DNA from 3 places in the Streptomyces sp. NBC_00078 genome. Region 3 is predicted to be linked to each of the others. Evidence: riboswitches for the same ligand, from Rfam matches in the RefSeq annotation. Region 3 holds a riboswitch; each other region holds the start of a gene.
The links. A riboswitch is a leader RNA that binds a small molecule or an ion and turns the genes downstream of it on or off. The one in region 3 is predicted to bind cyclic di-AMP.
Positions count from the first base shown of each region.

Region 1: linked by a shared signal. The riboswitch ahead of OOK07_RS37535 (M23 family metallopeptidase) and the one ahead of OOK07_RS04130 (C40 family peptidase) in region 3 are both predicted to bind cyclic di-AMP.
Region 2: linked by a shared signal. The riboswitch ahead of OOK07_RS05435 (C40 family peptidase) and the one ahead of OOK07_RS04130 (C40 family peptidase) in region 3 are both predicted to bind cyclic di-AMP.

Region 1 is NZ_JAPELX010000001.1:8,082,923-8,089,141, reverse strand. It holds gene OOK07_RS37545 (SGNH/GDSL hydrolase family protein) at 1-429, opposite strand, end outside; partial or broken gene OOK07_RS37540 (hypothetical protein) at 573-1,012, opposite strand; gene OOK07_RS37535 (M23 family metallopeptidase) at 1,093-2,019, opposite strand; cyclic di-AMP (ydaO/yuaA leader) riboswitch at 2,022-2,182, opposite strand; gene OOK07_RS37530 (alpha-galactosidase) at 2,578-4,656, opposite strand; gene OOK07_RS37525 (tyrosine-protein phosphatase) at 4,826-5,623, shown strand; gene OOK07_RS37520 (DUF6126 family protein) at 5,661-5,786, opposite strand; gene OOK07_RS37515 (helix-turn-helix domain-containing protein) at 5,783-6,219, opposite strand, start outside.
Region 2 is NZ_JAPELX010000001.1:1,181,092-1,187,310, forward strand. It holds gene OOK07_RS05425 (ATP-dependent Clp protease proteolytic subunit) at 8-643, shown strand; gene OOK07_RS05430 (hypothetical protein) at 651-959, shown strand; cyclic di-AMP (ydaO/yuaA leader) riboswitch at 1,376-1,517, shown strand; gene OOK07_RS05435 (C40 family peptidase) at 1,521-1,994, shown strand; gene OOK07_RS05440 (ATP-binding protein) at 2,213-2,671, opposite strand; gene OOK07_RS05445 (helix-turn-helix domain-containing protein) at 2,885-3,745, shown strand; gene OOK07_RS05450 (DUF397 domain-containing protein) at 3,756-3,983, shown strand; gene OOK07_RS05455 (8-amino-7-oxononanoate synthase) at 4,050-5,177, opposite strand; gene bioB (biotin synthase BioB) at 5,325-6,219, shown strand, end outside.
Region 3 is NZ_JAPELX010000001.1:882,388-888,606, reverse strand. It holds gene OOK07_RS04140 (carbohydrate ABC transporter permease) at 1-74, opposite strand, end outside; gene OOK07_RS04135 (ABC transporter substrate-binding protein) at 71-1,405, opposite strand; gene OOK07_RS04130 (C40 family peptidase) at 2,469-3,824, opposite strand; cyclic di-AMP (ydaO/yuaA leader) riboswitch at 3,881-4,055, opposite strand; gene OOK07_RS04125 (DUF5997 family protein) at 4,272-4,676, opposite strand; gene OOK07_RS04120 (LysR family substrate-binding domain-containing protein) at 4,735-5,496, shown strand; gene OOK07_RS04115 (hypothetical protein) at 5,605-6,219, shown strand, end outside.

The sequences.
Region 1 (6,219 bases), 7.2 Mb from region 3:
AGCCCGTACATGACCGTTGTAGGTGGCGATCTTGCCGCGCAGGTGCTTGAGCACGGGAACGTTACGGGTGTCGAAGCCGGTCGTCACCATGACGGTGCCGACGGCTTCGGTGAGCCGGATGATCGCCCGCTCGAAGCGCTCGGCGACCTCGTCGGGGTCGGTCCCGGGCCGGATGATGTCATTGCCGCCCGCACAGAAGGAGACCAGGTCCGGCGCGAGCTCGATGGCTTGCGGAACCTGGTCCTCCACGATCTGGTCGAGCAGTCTGCCGCGTACGGCGAGGTTCGTGTAGCCGAAGTCGCCCTCGGGCCGCCGGTCCGCGAGAAGCACCGCGAATCGGTCGGCCCAGCCGACCATCGCACCGTCGGGGCCTGGATCGCCGACGCCCTCGGTGAAGCTGTCCCCCACCGCAACGTACGACCCGATCACTGATCTGCTGTCATTCTTCGAATCGTCTGCCACATCGACCATGATTCACCTTCGAATGTGACCTACGCGACCGTAATAAAGGGTTGACGGACGGTGAGATAAGCCACGTCTAAGTGTTGGTCAAGCCCGGAATAACCCTCCGATCAGGGATGTTGAGAGGCGAACCGTGAGGCTCTGAAGTCGCGGACCGGGAAGTGGCTCCAGGTGTTCCGGAAGGCGAAGCGCCCGCTCGTGTACGGCTGCGGATCGGCACCGGACTCCAGCCTCGCCGGCGAAACGGCTAAGCCGCGTCGTGGAGTTCGTGTTGGTGCCGTAGCCGGCGTCGTACGTCGTGAGGTGGTCGTGGCCGCTGCCTGAACCAGACCGTGGCGTCTGCGGGAACGTCCACGTCCAGGAGCTCGCGGAAGGCGGTGACGGCACCGCCGTTCTCCAACTCGACGACCCACTGCGCGAGTCCGCGGGGGAAGTCGTCGCGGGCGATGAGGCGGCCACAGGGCGGGGCGCCGACAGTCGGCTCGGGGGTGAGGGCGGCAGCTCCGGCGGAGAGGCGGAGCCGGACGCACCGAAGGCCGGACCCGGGGATCGGGGTCCGGCCTTCGGCGGCGTGTCGGGCGCTACGTCCCCACGCTCTGGCGAAGCCGCGCGGGGGTGGTCGGCGGTGGGTCAGCCGACCGCTACGCCCTTGGACCGGAGGTAGGCGACCGGGTCCACGTCGGAGCCGTAGTCCGGCGTGGTGCGGATCTCGAAGTGCAGGTGCGGGCCGGTCACGTTGCCGGTAGCGCCGGAGAGGCCGATCTGCTGTCCCTCCGTCACGGTCTGGCCGGCCGAGACGGAGAGCTGGGAGAGGTGGCCGTACTGCGCGTAGTAGCCGTCGGCGAGCTTGATGACGACCTGGTTGCCGTACGCGCCGCCCCAGCCCGCGGAGACGACCGTGCCCGCACCGACGGCCTTGACGGGGGTGCCCGTCGGGACGACGAAGTCGACGCCTGTGTGGTACCCGCTGGACCACATGCTGCCGGCCACGTGGTAGCCGGTGCCGATGGTGGCGCCGGACACCGGGAGGGTGAAGCCGGTGGAGGTGCCGGTGGACTGGGAGGTCTGCGTGGCGGTCGTCTTGTTCGAGGACGAGGACGCCTTGGGCGCGGAAGAAGAAGACGAAGAAGACGGCCGGGACGACGACTTGGTGGTCGTGGTGGCCTTCTTGCCGAGCGTGAGCTTCAGGCCCGGGTGGATCAGCGCCGGGTCGTCGCCTACGGCCCGGCGGTTGTCCGAGTAGAGCTTCTTCCAGCCGCCGGTGACATGCTGCTCGTCGGCGATCTTCGAAAGGTAGTCGCCGCCCCGCACCGAATAGGTCCGCACGCCCGCGTGGTGCGCGGCGCTCTTCTTCTCGGCCGCCTTCTTCTCCACGACCGGAAGGGACTGGACGGCCTTTTGCGAAACCGACTGGGAAACGGACTGCGTTGTTGCGGCATGGGCGCCGGTCGCACCCATGAGCGGGAGTGCGAGTGCGGCGCCACCGGTACCGGCGACGGCGATGGAACGGGTGAAGCGCTGGGGCTTCGGACGGCGGTGCTTACCCTTCGCGGGCATGACGAATTCCTCTCCGGCGCCTACGAGGTGAGCTGTCGGGTGCGGGCTGGAGATGCCCGGCCGCGCTTATGACGCGGCTTTACCCCAAGCCGTTCCGGAGACCGGAACAGGCGGTGATACCTGTGGGTCCCCCGCTCCTGCCGTTCACGGGTGAGTTGTGCGGGCACCGGGCGGCGGCAGGATTGGGCGTCCGTCCGGATTGGTGGCGAACGTAAGCGACCGGGACGCAAAGGGACAAGCGATGGTTCCCTGCGAATACGTTTCTGTTGATCCCTTGAGAGAAATCCCGGTAACCGTGCGTGAATTTCGAGATCGCTCCTTTGGCCAATCCCCCTTATAAAGCACGTGAATTACGTGGACATGACGCGCCACGCTCGGTCACGAATATGACGCTCCTCACGCACCCTCAGCCCAGGAGTCCCCATTCCGGAGCGAGTTGGAATGAAGGCAAGCAAAATGGACCACAGGGGCGTGAAGAGGAAGGAAGATGAGCGAAAGTGAGCTAACGCGACCGAAGGCGCCGGAAGTCCAATCAAGGCACTAATTCGGACAGACGGGTCAGATGCGACGCAGGCGGAAAACTGCCGCGTCGAGGTCGCCGCGCAGCCCGGTGCGCAGTCCGTGATGCAGGAGTACGGCACCTCTGTGAACTTCGCCCGTTTCGCGGCATTCATACGACGCTGTCGGGTCGAGGCCCTGCAGTCGCAGCGCCGGCACGGGTTCCCCGTAGCTCTGTGCCTGAAGCCACGCGAGGACGACCGCCTCGTCGCCACGCACGTACTGCACCGCACTGAGCCCGCCCCGCGGCGCCCGCAACCGGTACAGGTCGCCCTGCTGCACAAGCGGACGGATCTCCTTGTAGAGAGTCACCCACTCGCCGGCCTCCGCGAGCTCCTCCTCGGTCCACTGGGCGAGGTCTCCGCCGACCCCCAGCACTCCGGCCATGGAGCTGACGAAGCGGAAACGCAGCGAGCTGACCCGCCCGTTGAGCTGGGTGTTGGGGCTGTCGGTGACCCAGGCTGCCATCACGCGCGCGGGGTGGATCTGGCTGAAGCCGTGCTGGATGGCGAGCCGGTCGAGCGGGTCGGTGTTGTCGGAGGTCCACACCTGGTCGGTACGGCTCAGGATCCCGAGGTCGATGCGGCCGCCACCGCCCGAGCAGGACTCGAAGGCAACGCCCGGGTGGGCCGCGCGCAGCCGGTCCAACAGTGCGTACAGCGCCCGGACATGGTCGATCCAGAGCCGCTGCGGGTAGGGGTCGTCAGGCCAGCCAGCGTCGGTGAAGCAGCGGTTGAAGTCCCACTTGACGTAGTCGATCGGGGCGCTGGACAGGAGCCCGTCGAGCTGCCCCCAGAGGTACTCCTGGACGTCCTCCCGGGCCAGGTTCAGTACGAGCTGATTGCGGAATTCCGTCCGCTTTCGTCCCGGTTGGAACTGTACCCAGTCGGGGTGGGCGCGGTAGAGCTCGCTGTCCGGGTTGACCATCTCGGGCTCGACCCAGATGCCGAACTGCATGCCGAGGGCGTGCACGTAGTCCGCGAGCGGCTTCAGGCCTTTCGGGAAGCGGTCGGGGTTGGGGGTCCAGTCGCCGAGTCCGGCCCGGTCGCTGGTGCGCTTGCCGAACCAGCCGTCGTCGACCACGAACAGCTCGACGCCGATCGCCGCGGCCCGCCGGGCGAGTGTCCCCTGCTGCTCCTCGGAGATGTCGAACTCGGTGGCCTCCCAGGAGTTGAACAGCACCGGCCGGTCCCGGTCCGCGTCCGGGATGACGTGCGCGCGCTGATAGGCGTGCCAGGCGCGGCTCGCGCCGCCGAAGCCGCCGTCGCTCCACAGGCCGGCGAAGACGGGCGTCGTGTACGACTCCCCCGCGTCCAGGCGCAGCAGCCCTGAGTCGTCGCATCCGGCGCCGCCGGTGATCTGCACGCGCGCGTCCGCGAGGTGCGCGACGGTGATCCGCCAGGAACCCGACCAGCCGAGCGCGCAGCCGTAGACCTCGCCGCGCTCCTCGGTGGCGTCGGTGTCGAGCGCGACCCAGGGCAGGTGCTGGTGCCCGGTGTGGCCGCGGCGGCTGCCGATGACCTTCTCACCGTAGGTGAGAAGGGAACTGGTCAGCCGGGACTCGGCGGCCCAGCGTCCGTGCAGCTGGGACAGCCGCCAGTCCTCGCGCTCGGGCAGCGTCCAGGTGGCGGAGTCTGCCCGCAACAGCTCCAGGGCAGTGCCTTCGTTGTCGAGAGTCACCCAGCGTTCTACGACGTCGTGCCGCATGCGGTAGTGCAGGGTGAGCGTGAGCCCGCCGTCACGGAAGCGCAGGCGCAGCTCGCCATCGTCCCCGCCGTCGGCCTCGTACGCCTCGAAGTGCCATTCGGTGCCGCGCCGCTCGTCGGTGCGCACCGACAGGGCGGGCCGCGCGAAGCGGGGGCCGCCCTCGACCGGGTACTCCTCGTGGCCGTCGAGCTGCGCCTCGAAGGGCCGGTAGTCGGGCAGCGGGCGGACGGCGAGGGCCTCGGCGTCGGCGAGCGCGATCCGGGGGCCCCAGTGCAGGTGCAGCAGTTCGTCCCCCTCGGTGAGATGGACGGCGTAACTGCTGGTCGGCCCTGAGAGGAGCCACGTACGGCCGTTGTCGGAGATCTCCAGCATCAAGCCCTCACACATCCGAACAGGAGCGATCAATGCCCAACATCATCAAGTGCTTCGGGGCCTTTCGGCAACGCCTGTGGACAACTCATTGCCTGAGGAATCCATGTCGTATCGTCGAAAGCGTGCCCGACGACGAGCCCGTCGGCCGGGCGGAGTGGGAGGAGCCCCCGTGACGCAGCAGATCCCGTCGACCGAGCCGGAGCTGACCGGAGTCCGTAACTTCCGCGATGTGGGTGGGCTCCCGGCCACGGACGGACGGCGGGTGCGGTACGGGGTGCTGTTCCGCAGCGGCCACCTCGCACACGCGACGGAGGAGGACGCTGCCTTCCTGGCCTCCCTGGGCCTGCACACGGTCTTCGACTTCCGCAATGCGGCGGACCAGAAGCTGGAGGGCCCCGACGTCGAACTGCCGGGCGTACGGAACGTGAACCTTCCGCTGACCGATCCGGCGGACGGCTCCGAGTTCTGGAAGATGGTCCGCGACGGTGAGATCGACCAGCTGCGCGGCATCCTCGGCGACGGCAAGGCGGCCAACCGCATGATCGTCTCCTACCGCACGATCATCAGGGAGCGCACCGCCGAGCACGCCCACGTACTGCGCTCACTCGCCGAGGACAGCGTGCCCGCACTGATGCACTGCGCCGCGGGCAAGGACCGTGCGGGCCTGTCGATAGCCGTGACGCTGCTCGCCCTGGGCGTGGAACGCGAGGCGATCGTCGCGGACTACCTGGAGTCGAACGCCAAGCACCGCCGCTACAAGGTGCACCGCAGCGGCAGCTCCGCCGCCGGCTACTCCCCCGAGGTCATGGAACTGCTCAGCCCCCTGTTCGAGGCGCGCGCCGAGTATCTGGCCGCCGCCTTCGAGACCATCGAGGAGACGTGGGGCGACGTCGGCACCTACCTGGAGCAGGGCCTCGGGCTCACCCCGCAAATCCGCGAGAGCCTGCGCGAGCGGCTCCTCGACTAGGCCGGTGAGCCGGCGTCACCGCCTCACTGATCTTCGCCTACTTCGCCCCCACCGCGAACAGCAGGTAGATGAAGGCGGCGAAGAGATGCCCCACCGCGATGTAGATGATCAGGCGCACCCACAGGGCGCGCGGGAACTTCTCCTCCATGTTCCTGTCGCTCATGGCATGTCTCCGGTGATCGGGCCCAGGCACAGCGTGGCCGTGGGGCTCTGCAGAAGGGTGTGGACGAACAGGAGCTCGACCCCGTCGGGGTCCTCGGCGGCGATCCGGTGCGGGGTCAGCGAGTCGAAGTGCGCGCTGTCTCCGGCGGTGAGCCGGTGCGTGGTGTCCCCGAGGCGCAGCCGCAGGCGTCCCTGGAGGACGTACAGCCACTCCTCGCCGGGGTGCACGCGCACGATGTCGCCCTGCGAGCCGTACGGTACGTGGACGCGCAGGGCCTGCATGCCGCGGCCGGGCGCGCCGGCCTGCCAGTAGGTCCAGCCGCCCGCCACGGTCGGTTCCATGTCGGTGGCGCGTACGACGGCGTCCCGGTCGGCGACCGTCTCGCCGAGCAGTTCCGAGACGGTCGTAGCGTAGATACGGGCGAGGGCGAGCA
Region 2 (6,219 bases), 300 kb from region 3:
GGCACCCATGACCCGACCGACAGCCCGCTACGTCCTGCCCGAGATCACCGAGCGCACGAGCTACGGGCACAAGTCGCTGGATCCGTACTCGAAGCTGCTGGAGGAGCGGATCGTCTTCCTCGGGACGCAGGTCGACGACACCTCGGCGAACGACGTGATGGCACAGCTCATGTATCTGGAGCACAAGGACCCCGACCGGGACATCGCGCTGTACATCAACTCGCCGGGCGGCTCGTTCAGCGCCATGACGGCGCTCTACGACACGATCCAGTACGTCACCTGCGACGTGGCGACGACCTGCCTGGGGCAGGCGGGTTCCTCCGCCGCGGTGCTGCTGGCCGCCGGCGCGCCGGGCAAGCGGTTCGTGCTGCCGGGCGCCCGCGTGGTGATCCATCAGCCGTCGCTGGCTCAGCCGGTCCAGGGGCAGGCCAGTGATCTGGCCATCCAGGCCCAGGAGTTGACGCGGATGCGCACCCGCCTTGAGGAGATGCTTGTACGGCACACCGGGCGCAGTGCGCAGCAGGTGAACGCGGACATCGAGCGGGACAAGATCCTGGATGCCCAAGGAGCGGTTGAGTACGGGCTGGTGGACGAGATCATCCCCAGCCGCCGGGTCACCCTCGCCCCGCCCACCGGTCGGTGAGCGGCCGGTGCTCCCGCCCGAACTTCCGCCGCTGCCCGCTCTCACGCGCGCCGAGGGAGAGTTGATCGACCGTTACCTCGACGTGGTCGACCTGCTCGGCCGCATCAACCCGGCGCACGACGGGGACACGTATCGCGGACTGCGTGCCGCGCAGGCTCTGGTGAGCCAGGCGACGGCGCTGCGCGACGCGCTGGCGCTGATGCACCGTCGGGGCGAGAACGAGCTGCACGCCCCGACCCTGGGACGCGCCCTCAGGGTGCTGGACGGCGAGCGGCGCACGGCCAGGGTCACCCTGCCGCCGCACTGCCCCAGTTGACGCGGATCCAACCGGTCCGGACACCTCGCCGCGGCGGCGAGGTGTCCGGACCGGCTTTCAAACGGACCAAACGGCGTACCGCCTTTTGGAGGACGCTAGGCCCCTTTTTCGGGACCCTCGGAGTTGCACAACGCGCGTGGCCCGAGGGCGGAATGAGGTGTTCCGCCGCTGGTCCGGGGCTCGCCGGGGGCCTCAACGTCCGTTCGAACACAGGGGTGTCCACCCGAACGGGTGAGTGGTGAGTAACAACACAAAGTCACGGTTCCATTGGGTTTTTCTGACTTCTGTAGGTGAGGATCCCTGTCTGACGACAAGCCCCCGCCACAGCGGCGGGGCGATCCGGGCGGACGCCGAGTCCTGCCGCCGCACGGGTGACCGGTCGACAGGAGTGGATCGGCAGGAGTGGAGGACCCAGGCAAGACGGGTCGCCGGAACGGCCGTCTCCGCACGGAGACGCCGGGTCGAGCAGCCCTTGGGGTGAAGCCGCAGCCGCGGCCGGGCAACTTCGCCAGCCCGAATCCGACAGGTCATCCTTCACAGGCGGCTGACGAAGGGTTGCGCATGTCTGCGCTCAATCGTGTCCCGTCGCTGATGGCCCGGGCCGGCACGGCCTCGGCGCTCACCATCGCCGCCGTGGGCGGCTCCATCGTGGTCCCGGGTGTCGCCTCCGACGCCGCGGCCGCCACGCCCGCGACGAAGGCGCTTCAGATCGCGGCCTCCAAGAAGGGGTCCCCGTACAAGTGGGGCGCCTCGGGGCCGCGCAGGTTCGACTGCTCAGGGCTCACGCTGTACTCGTTCAAGAAGGCGGGCAAGAAGCTCCCCCGGACGGCTGCCCAGCAGTACAACAAGTCCCACCACATCTCCGCGAAGGGCCGCAAGGCCGGAGACCTCGTGTTCTTCCACTCGGGCTCCAGCGTCTACCACGTGGGCATCTACGCAGGGAAGGGGAAGATCTGGCACGCCCCGAAGACCGGGGACGTCGTGAAGCTGCAGAAGATCTGGACCAACAGCGTCTGGTACGGCCGGATCAGCTGACTCTCCCGCGGGGGCGACGCCGACCTGACAGGCCGTCGCCCCCGCGGGGCCTTCCCACGGGCCCGGCGCACAGCCCGGGGGCCCGGAACCGCGTCGCTCTGCCACCGGAGCCCTCACCGCGCCGTGACCGCTCTCTGGACCGAGCCGAGCGCCACCGGCCCGTCCCCACGTTCCCGCTGACGCCTTCGCCCCTCGCGGCCGCGCCGTACGCCTCGGCGCTACGGCTCCTGCTGTCCCGCTGCCGGCACCGGCTCGGCCGGGACGGTCCACGGAAGCTCGATGGACACCGTCTTGCCGCCCTCCCGGGTGGGACGCACCCGGACCCTGCCGCCGCACTCGGCCGCCAGCCAGCGGACGATCACCATGCCCCGGCCGTTGTCCTGCTGGACGGCGGCGGGCAGCCGTTTCGGGAGGCGGGGATGACTGTCGGTGACGCCGATGCGCAGCTGTTCGTCATGGTGGAGCTCGACGTCCACCGTGAAGGTGGGTGACAGCCCGAAGGTGTGCTGTACGGCGTTGGTGGCGAGTTCGGAGACGATGAGCCGGATGGTCTCGGAGGTTTCCGAGCCCGCCGGCAGTCCCCATTCCGCCAGGGTGTCGACCACGTAGCCGCGGGCCGCGGCGACCGAGGCGGGATCGCTCGGCAGAGTGACGGATGCTTCCAGATGGTCTGCCATGGCGCGGTCGTCCCTTTCCCACGGGACCGGAGTCCGACACGGAGCGGATGGTTCGAGTACGGTCCCGGACTGGTGCTTCGTCGCCAGAGTGCCATTACCGCAACGCTCACGGGTGGCGATCCACCAAGATGTGCATATATCTGTCGCTCAAAGCGGTGAACTCTGCGACGGGAGACCGTATTTGGGTGGCCCGGAAGGAGTAAGGAGTAACGCATGCAGCACGGTCCCGCGGTGCGCCGTCGGAAGCTGGGTGCCGAACTGCGTGCGTTACGCACGAGTGCGGGGCTCACAAGTGGTGATGCGGCCCGGCTCGTGGGCTGGCACCAGTCGAAGGTGAGCCGGATCGAGACGGGTGCCAGCGGGGTGAAACCGGCCGATGTGCGGTTACTTCTGGACGCCTACACCGTGTCGGACGCCCAACTCCGTGAGTTGCTCATGGTGTTGGCGGGCTCCGACGAGGGAGGCGGCCGGCACCACTGGTGGCACGCCTATCGCGGGGTACTGCCGCCGACCTACCGCGATTTCATCAGCCTGGAGTCCCAGGCGAGCACGATGAGCACGCTGGAGACGTCCGTCGTACCCGGCCTGTTGCAGACGCCCGAGTACGCCCGTGAGGTGACCCGGGCGGCGGTGGGCGGGCTGGACGACGAGCGGCTGGACGCCCTGGTCGAGGTGCGCCTGGCCAGGCAGGACGTGTTGCGTGCGGACCGGCCGCTGGAGCTGAGCGCGGTGCTGGACGAGGCTGTGCTGCGACGCGAGATCGGCGGCCCCGACGTCATGGCGAGACAGCTGAGACAGCTCATCGAGGCGGCCTGCCTGCCCCAAGTCCGGCTTCAGGTACTGCCGTTCGCCGCCGGTGCCCATGTCGGCGTCACCGGGCCTTTCGTAATCTTCTCATTTTCGAGCACTTCTGATCTGGACGTGGTTGTTCTCGACCACTTGACGAGTAGCCTCTACCTCGAGCGGAAAGAAGACCTCCGGGCCTACACCGAGGCCTTCACCGCCCTTCAGTCCCACGCCCTTTCGCCAGAGGACTCGTTGGATCACATCGCCGCAATAAGTGACGGCGCGTAAGGAGGCACCAATGTCTGCACTGCCTCGGAACGTACCTTCCAGTACCGATCTGCACGGCGTGCGGTGGCTGCGCAGCAGTTACAGCACGGGTGCGAACAACTGTGTGGAGACGGCACGGCCGCACTCCGGTCCCTGGGCCGGGCTGCTCGCCGTGCGCGACTCCAAGGACCCGGCCGGGCCCGCCCTGCTCGTCTCCCCCGGGAGCTGGACGGAGTTCACGGCCGCGTTCAAGGGCTGATCAGTTCCGATCCGATCAGGCCTGATCAGTTCCCCGTCGTGCGGCGCACGGCCGTGTCACGCCGACTCATGGTCGCGTCTCGCCGATCACACCTACAGCGCGTTCGATCTGTGCCTCGGAGAGGTCCGCGCGAGCGGTCAACCTGAGCCGTGAGATGCCGTCGGGCACGGAGGGAGGACGGAAGCAGCCCACGGCAAGGCCTGCCGTACGGCAGTCGGCCGCCCATTGCAGGGCCTCCTCCGGGGACGGCGCGCGCACGGAGACGACCGCGGCGTCCGGGCGTACCGCCTCGTGACCCGCGGCCGTCAGGCGTGCGTGCAGTTCGGCCGCCACCGTGCGCGCCCGCGCCGCCCTCTCCGGCTCGCGACGCAGCAGTCTCAGGGCCGCCAGGGCCGCTCCGACGGCCGCCGGAGCGAGGCCTGTGTCGAAGATGAACGTCCGGGCCGCGTTGACGAGGTGGCCGATGACCCGGGCGGGGCCGAGCACGACACCGCCCTGGCTGCCGAACGACTTGGACAGCGTGGCCGTCACGACGACGTCGTCGGCGCCCGCGAGGCCGGCCGCGTGCGGGGCACCCCGGCCGCCGTCGCCGAGCACCCCGAGCCCGTGCGCGTCGTCGACCAGCAGCCCCGCGCCGCGCTCCCGGCACGCCTCGGCGAAGGCGGCCAGCGGTGCGGCGTCCCCGTCCACCGAGAAGACCGTGTCCGAGACAACGACCGCGGTGTCCTCGTGCGTCCTGAGCGCCTTGCGCACGGCGTCCGGGTCGCAGTGCGGCACGACCTGAGTGGTGCCCCTGGCCAGCCGGCAGCCGTCGATCAGTGAGGCGTGGTTGCCCGCGTCGGAGACGATCAGCGAGCCGTGCGGGGCCAGTGCGGTGACAGCGGCGAGGTTGGCCGCGTAACCCGACGAGAAGACGAGGGCCGCCTCGAAGCCGCAGAAATCGGCCAGGTCGCGCTCCAGCTCGGTGTGGAGTTCCGTCGTACCCGTCACGAGCCGGGACCCGGTCGAGCCGCCGCCCCAGGTCCGGGCGGCCGCCGCGGCGCCTTCGGCGACGGCGGGATGGTGGGCCAGCCCCAGGTAGTCGTTGCTCGCCAGATCCAGGAGCGGGGAGTCGGCCGGGCGCGGCCGCAGGGTCCGTACGAGTCCGGCGCGACGGCGCAGCTCCGCCTGTTCGTCGATCCAGCCGAACGCCATGGCTCCTCCGGGACTTTTGTAGGCAGTGGACAGACACTAGCCGGACGGGTCGCACCCCATGGTGTGGCAATACACACACGTCGAAGTGCCTCTGTTGTTCAATCTCTCCTTGGCCGGGAGCACTTCCGTAAGACAGGATCGGCTCTCATGGACCTGCTGAACACGCTGGTGGACAAGGGGCTTCGGCGCGAGCTGCCGACCCGCGAGGAGGCTCTTGCCGTCCTCGCCACTTCCGACGACGACGTGCTCGATGTGGTGGCCGCGGCCGGAAAGGTACGCCGCCACTGGTTCGGCCGACGGGTGAAACTCAACTACCTCGTCAACCTGAAGTCGGGGCTGTGTCCCGAGGACTGCTCGTACTGCTCCCAGCGGCTCGGCGCCGACACCGGCATCCTGAAGTACACCTGGCTCAAACCCGACCAGGCCTCCGAGGCGGCCGCGGCCGGCCTGGCCGGCGGCGCCAAGCGGGTCTGTCTGGTGGCGTCCGGGCGCGGGCCGACCGACCGTGACGTGGACCGGGTGGCGGGCACCATCAAGGCGATCAAGGACCAGAACGAGGGCGTCGAGGTGTGCGCCTGCCTCGGTCTGCTCTCCGACGGCCAGGCCGAGCGGCTGCGCGAGGCGGGCGCGGACGCCTACAACCACAACCTGAACACGTCCGAGTCGACGTACGGGGACATCACGACGACGCACACGTACGCCGATCGGGTGGACACGGTGCAGAAGGCGCACGCGGCCGGTCTGTCGGCCTGCTCCGGTCTGATCGCCGGTATGGGCGAGAGCGACGAGGACCTGGTGGACGTGGTCTTCTCGCTGCGCGAGCTGGACCCCGACTCGGTTCCGGTCAACTTCCTGATCCCGGTCGAGGGCACCCCGCTGGCCAAGGAGTGGAACCTCAGCCCGCAGCGCTGCCTGAGGATCCTGGCGATGGTGCGGTTCGTCTGCCCGGACATCGAGGTGCGCATCGCCGGCGGCCGCGAGGTGCATCTGCGCACCATGCAGCCCCTTGCACTGAACCTGGCCAACTCGATCTTCCTCGGCG
Region 3 (6,219 bases):
AGGAACAGCCAGGGGAGGACGGCCTTCTTGCTCGGTCCTCTGCGCCGTGCGGGCGCGGTCACGGTAGCGGTCATTTCAAAAGGTCCTGGTCCTTGAGGTCACCGGCAAGGGTTTCGTTGAGCTCCTTGAGGCCTGAGCGGACGTCACTGCCGCAGTAGGTGAACAGGGCGTTGAGGCTGTCGGCGGTGTCCTGCTTGATCGGGGCGAAGTCGGGTGCGTTGGGGAACTGCTCGGACGCGGTCTCGTACGCCTTCTGTACGACGCTCCACCGCGCGTCGCCCCGCACCTTGGCCGCGTCCAGCGTGGAGTTGGTGGGGATGCGTACGACGGGCTGGTGGCCGTCGACGCTGGTCATGCCGATCTTCTGGCCCTCGGCGGAGACCAGGAACGCGGCAAGTGCCTGTTCCTGGCCGGTCTTTCCGGTCCGGGCGCCGAAGTAGACGTTCTCGCCCTCGGCCAGCACGTCGGAACCCGCCGGGCCGGCCGGGGCGGGCACGACCTCGTACGTGTTCTTGCCGGGCGTCGTGTCGAAGCTGGTGATGTTGTATGGGCCGGTCATGTACATACCGGCGTTGCCGTCCTGGAAGTTGGTGGCGGTACCGGTGACCGCGCTGACGGCGCCCGGCTGGAGGACGCCCCGGGCGCCGCAGAAGAGGTTGTCCTTCATCCAGGTGACGGTCCGTACGGCGGCCGCCGAGTCCATCGTGGGGCGGTAACGGCCCTTGCCGTCCGGCTCGATGATCTGCGCGCCGCCCTGCCACAGGAAGCCGGCACCCCACCAGGCGGCATAGCCGTTCATGGCGCTGCCCGGCGCGACGATGCCGTAGGTGTCCTTCTTGCCGTCCCCGTCGGGGTCGCGGTCGGCGAAGGCCTTGGCTACGTCGAGCATCTGCTGCCAGGTCGCAGGTGCCTTCAGGCCGAGCTTCTTCAGCCAGTCCTTGCGGATCATCAGGGTCATCGCCTGGCGGGAGTACGGGATGCCGTAGTGCTTGCCGTCCAGGCCCACGGTGGAGGACCACGACTTGGCGCTGATCTGGCCGTGGCCCGCGATCGACTCGGGATCGATCGGCTTGAGCAGCCCCTGGCTCTGGTAACTGCCCATCAGAGCCGTGTCGTTGATCATGACATCGGGCAGGTCCTTGGTGGAGGCCCGCGCCTGGAGCTGCTGGTCGAAGTTGACGACCGGCTGGTAGTCGATCTTGATGCCGGTCTTCTTGGTGAAGGCGGCGAAGATACGGTCGTAGGTGGCGGCCGAGTCCGGATCGCTGCGGGTCCACACCTCCAGCGTGTTCGGGTCGCCGGAACCGGTGCCGCCGGACCCGGAGCCACAGGCGGCCGTCCCGAACGCGAGCCCCGCGGCGGCGAGGGCGGCGGCCAGGCGGCGACGTCGTTGGCGATCGCCCATGAGCACCTCCGTTCATATCCATGAACACGTTTCATGGATCTAAATAATCGCCCAAGCTACGAATCGAGTCATCCAGATGTCAAGACATGGCTGAAATAATTCACGAGGCCTCCAGGCGCCGTTGCGACGGGGCGAACGACAGGCGAGCGCCTCGTCCTGACCCGCGGCGGGCGGGGCCCGTCCTGGCCCGCTGTGGGGAAGGCCGCGCCCTGTTTCACACGCGGCAGGCCGCCGCCACGGCCGTCCCGGCCGAGCGGCCGCGGCGTCTACGAGAACGGCCGTCAGCACATCTTGAGAGGGGGCTGCGCAACGTACGGTGACCACACAGCGAGAATCCGGCGCGCGCCTGCCTGGCCGGCGACTCATGGTGGCTGTACTTCCTGGAACTCGCACGGACCGCATCGCCAAGCCGGAGGCCGCGGCCGAGGCTGAGGTCGAGGCTGAGGTCGAGGCTGAGGTCGAGGCCGAGGCCGGTGTGCCGCTGTTCGTACGGCCCCTCCGCGGGATCCCCCTGACCTACGAGGCCGCCGGCGCACACCCGCACCGGACGCGGGGCGGACGTCCGCAGCGTCACGCCTACCCGCTCGGAGGGGTTCGCGTGACGGTCGTCCCGGCCGCGACGTTCACCTTCCGGTGTTCCCATCCGGACGTCGTCACCTTCCGCCCCGGCATCCTTCCCCGTCAGCAGGCAGGCCGGTGCGCGGCCCGGGCATCGCGGATGTCTCAGCCGCCCAAACGATGGGCCCGCAGCACGAAGTGCGGTTCGACCGCGCCGTCGTCGTCCCGGTAACCGCGATCGCCCCGTGCGCCCCTCCGCTCGGACTCGGCTCAGCGGGCACCGGCCGGCGTGAACTCTTCGGCATCGGCGTCCGGTTGGAGGGGCTCTCGGTCCGCCCCGAGCTGGTCTGCGACGCGCACGTCCCGCAGTACGAGTTCATACGCCCACCCGGTGCCCCAGCAGCGCGCGCCACAGGCCCAGACGATGCGCGGACGCCGACTTCCGTGGGCGGCCGCGCACTTCACCGGACTGCCGGTGTCCCGACTCGGCCGGCGTCCCCGACCCTCACGCCGGACGCACGGCGATCCGGATCGCGGCCTCCCCGGCGTTGTGGATCGACTCCTCGCGGATGACCGAGCCGGGACCGGGGGCGTGGATCATCAGGCCGTTGCCGGTGTAGAGGCCGACGTGGCTGAAGTTGTCGTGGAAGAAGATCAGGTCCCCGGGGCGGCTCTCGGCGAGCGGGATCACGGTGCCGGCGTTCGCCTGCTCGTGCGGGGTGCGCGGCAGGGTGACCCCCGCGGCCTTCCAGGATGCCTGGGTGAGACCGGCGTTGTCGTACGACTCCGGCCCGACCGCACCCCACAGGCACGGCCTGCCGATCTGGGCACGGGCGAAGGTCACGGCCCGGTCGGCCTTGGTGCCGACACGAGTCTCGACGACGGGGACTCCGGTGTCGAGGACGGAAGGCTGCATCCGCCAGTCGTCGGTTGCGGGGGCCCTGGTGTCGAGGGCGTAGGGCTGGAGGCGCCAGTCCTCGGCCGCGGGGACTCCGGTGTCGAGGGCGGAAGGCTGGAGGCGCCGGTCCCCGGCCGGTGGCACGCCCGTGTCGAGTACCGACGGCTGCTGCAGTCGCCATGCCTCCTCGGTCGCGCGGAGCGCCTGCTCCTCCCAGGGGGCGGCAGCCCGGGGGAGTTGGGGCAGTTGGAGCGGCTGGGAGGGGGCGGCCGTGAGCGGCGCCACGGACGTCTGCCGGGCGGTGTACCTGTACAGCAGCTCGCTGGCCGCCGCGATCTTGCGCTGGTTGTGCCGCTTGGAGCTGCGCAGCGACGTCTGCTTCGATTCGGGAGCGGCTGCGGGCGTGGCCATGGAAGATCCTTGCCGCTGTCCCGGTACGGCGGGCAGTGCCGCCGTGGGGGCGGCCGTCAGCTCGGCCACGGGACCCTGCTGGGTCTGGCCGGCGGGCAGCTCGAGCGCGGGCCGGGCGGCCGCCTCCAACTCACGGCCGGTGCGGATCTCAGGCGCCGGTGCCGGTGCCACGGCGCGCTCGGGCGGTGTCCCGGCCCGGCGGGCCGGCGTGCGCCGGGCGGGCGTACGGTCGGCCGGCAGGACGGCCGGGGCCGTCGGGCCCAGTGACGAGCGCGCCCCGGCGAACCACTGCCGGGTGATGTCGTCCGTGTCGGGATCCGGCGTCCGGCCACCGCTCGCCGGAACGCCGCGGCCCCGCACACCCGCCGACTGCGCCCGGGTGATGTTGTGGAGGCCGGTATCGGACTCGGCCTGGTCGTAGAGGCTGCTCACCCGCTGCCGGACGTCTTCGCGGCTGGGGCCCTCGTCCGCCTTCATCGGCGCGGCGTCGGCGGTCTGCGAGAACAGGGCCACCGAGGTGAGGGCCGCGGTCGCGAGAGCGGAGTTGCGCATACTGGGAAGGCCGAAGCCTCCGGGACGCGACGATCGTTCCGGCGCCATGGGAGCCGTACTCCTTCCGTACTCCGCCTACCGAGTCAGCTGTCGGGTTCGGGCGGTCGATTCCGGAAGGCATGCCCTACGGCCCTTGCCCTTGCGGGCGGTTGGGCCGATTCACCCCATCGTTCGGTCGGGTCCTCGGCTCCGGCTGCCGCAAGGGCACACCGGACTCGGCGGAGGCCGCGCGTCCCGACGGGGTTCGCCGGAAGGTCTCGTGCGGCCTGCTGCCAAACTAGCCAACTTGTGTGACTCGTGTGAAGGTTGGAGGCCGAAATGTCCGATACGCTTTTGTGACCTTCGTCGTGACGTTCCGTCAGATCCGCGGGTTGTGTACGCAGCGAATCCGGACGGCGACCGACCGTCGCGAACTGACGCTGTCGGCGGAAGAACTCGCGGACGAAGTCAGGAACGCGGTCCGTCGCTCTGCTGCTCGCGCTCGGCGTTCCGCTTCTTGATGCGTGCCCCCTCCTTGCGGACCTCGGCCTGGGTGGCACGCTCCTTCTGCAGCCACTCGGGCTGTTCCTGCTTCAGTGCGTCGATCTGGTCCGTGGTGAGCGGCTCGGTGACCCCGCCGCGCGCAAGGCCCGCGATGGAGACGCCGAGCTTCGCCGCGACCACCGGACGCGGGTGCGGCCCATTGGCCCGAAGCTCGCGCAGCCACTCGGGCGGCTCGGCCTGGAGCTGGTCGAGCTGGGCGCGCGAGACGACACCCTCACGGAACTCGGCGGGGGTGGCCTCGAGGTACACACCCAGCTTCTTCGCCGCGGTCGCGGGCTTCATGGTCTGGGTGGTCTGGTGCGACATCATGGTGCCCAGGGTATCGAGCGCGTTCGAGACCTCCGACCACGGCCGGTAGCCTGGCGGGGTGACAGGCACGGAAGCATCCCAGACGTTCCGGCTCGCGTACGTCCCGGGAGCGACGCCCGCCAAGTGGGTGCGGATCTGGAACGAGCGCCTGCCCGACATCCCCCTGACCCTCCTCGCCGTACCGGCCGCCGAGGCGTCCGGCGCACTGCGCGCCGGTGACGCCGACGCGGGACTCCTGCGGCTGCCGGTGGACCGTACGTTCTTCAGCGCCATCCCTCTCTACACCGAGACCACGGTCGTCATGGTCCCCAAGGACCACCTGATCACCGCGGCGGACGAGGTGAGCGTCGAGGACCTCGCGGAGGAGGTCGTCCTCCACCCGCTCGACGACGTCTTCGACTGGGACCGGCCGCCGGGAGAGCCCGCCTTCGAGCGCCCCGCCACCACGGAGGACGCCGTCGAACTCGTAGCGGCGGGCATCGGCCTCCTGATCGTCCCCCAGTCCCTGGCCCGCCTCCACCACCGCAGGGACCTCACCTACCGGCCGCTCGTGGACGGCCCCGGCTCGGGCGTCGCCCTGGTCTGGCCCGAGGAGGCGACCACGGACATGGTCGAGGACTTCATCGGCATCGTCCGCGGCCGCACGGTCAACAGCTCCCGGGGCCGCACGGCGACTGCGCCGGAGTCCCAGGACAAGGTGGGCGACACGGCCGCCGTCCGGCGCAAGCCCACGGCCGCCAAGACGACCGGACGGAACCCTCGCAGTGGATCCGGCGTCTCCAAGGGCGCCAAGCGCAGGAAGCCCCGCCGCCGGGCGTAGCCCCCGGACGGAGTGGTCTCGCCCTGCGCGGCGTGGGCCACTTCTACCCGGTCAGGGGGCGTTTTGCTTCGCAGCGGGATACGGTGCGTCGGCGGTGTTGCGGACAGGGTGCGCACCGCCGGACTGTTGTACGCCCGGGCAGACCGTTCCGGGCAGGGGCGGCTGCTTCGCGAAGCGTGGCGGGTGGCGGTGTTCCTGGGGCGCACGCTGCGGGGCGAGTGGAACGGCATCGTGGTCGATCCCGTGCGGCAACTCCGAAGGCGCGGGCTGCCCGCACTGTCCCTCGCGTTCGTGGCCGCACTCGGCGTCATCTTCTTCCACACGCTGGCGCAACGGCCGACGGGTGCCGTCGTGGTCCGGATTCTCGGCGGCGTCAAGGCCGACCTTCCGTGGTGGCTGGCCCTGCTGCGCACGCCGGTGTCGCTGTACGTCCCGGCCCCGGATCTGCCCGTGTGGGCGGGGATCACGCAGTTGTTCCTCGCGTTCGCGCTCGCCGAACTCGCACTCGGCCGGGCCAGGACGCTCGCCGTCGCGTACGCGACCACGCTGGCCGGCACCGTCCTGGCGCGCGTGATGATCGCGCTCGGTCCCGGCTGGGGTGGGCTGGGCCTGCCGCGTGAGATCGGGCAGGTGCTGGACACCGGACCCTCCGCGGCCGTGGTGGGCCTGTTCACCTATGTCGCCGTCGTCCGCCGCGCTCCCATCGTGTTCACGCTCACCGGC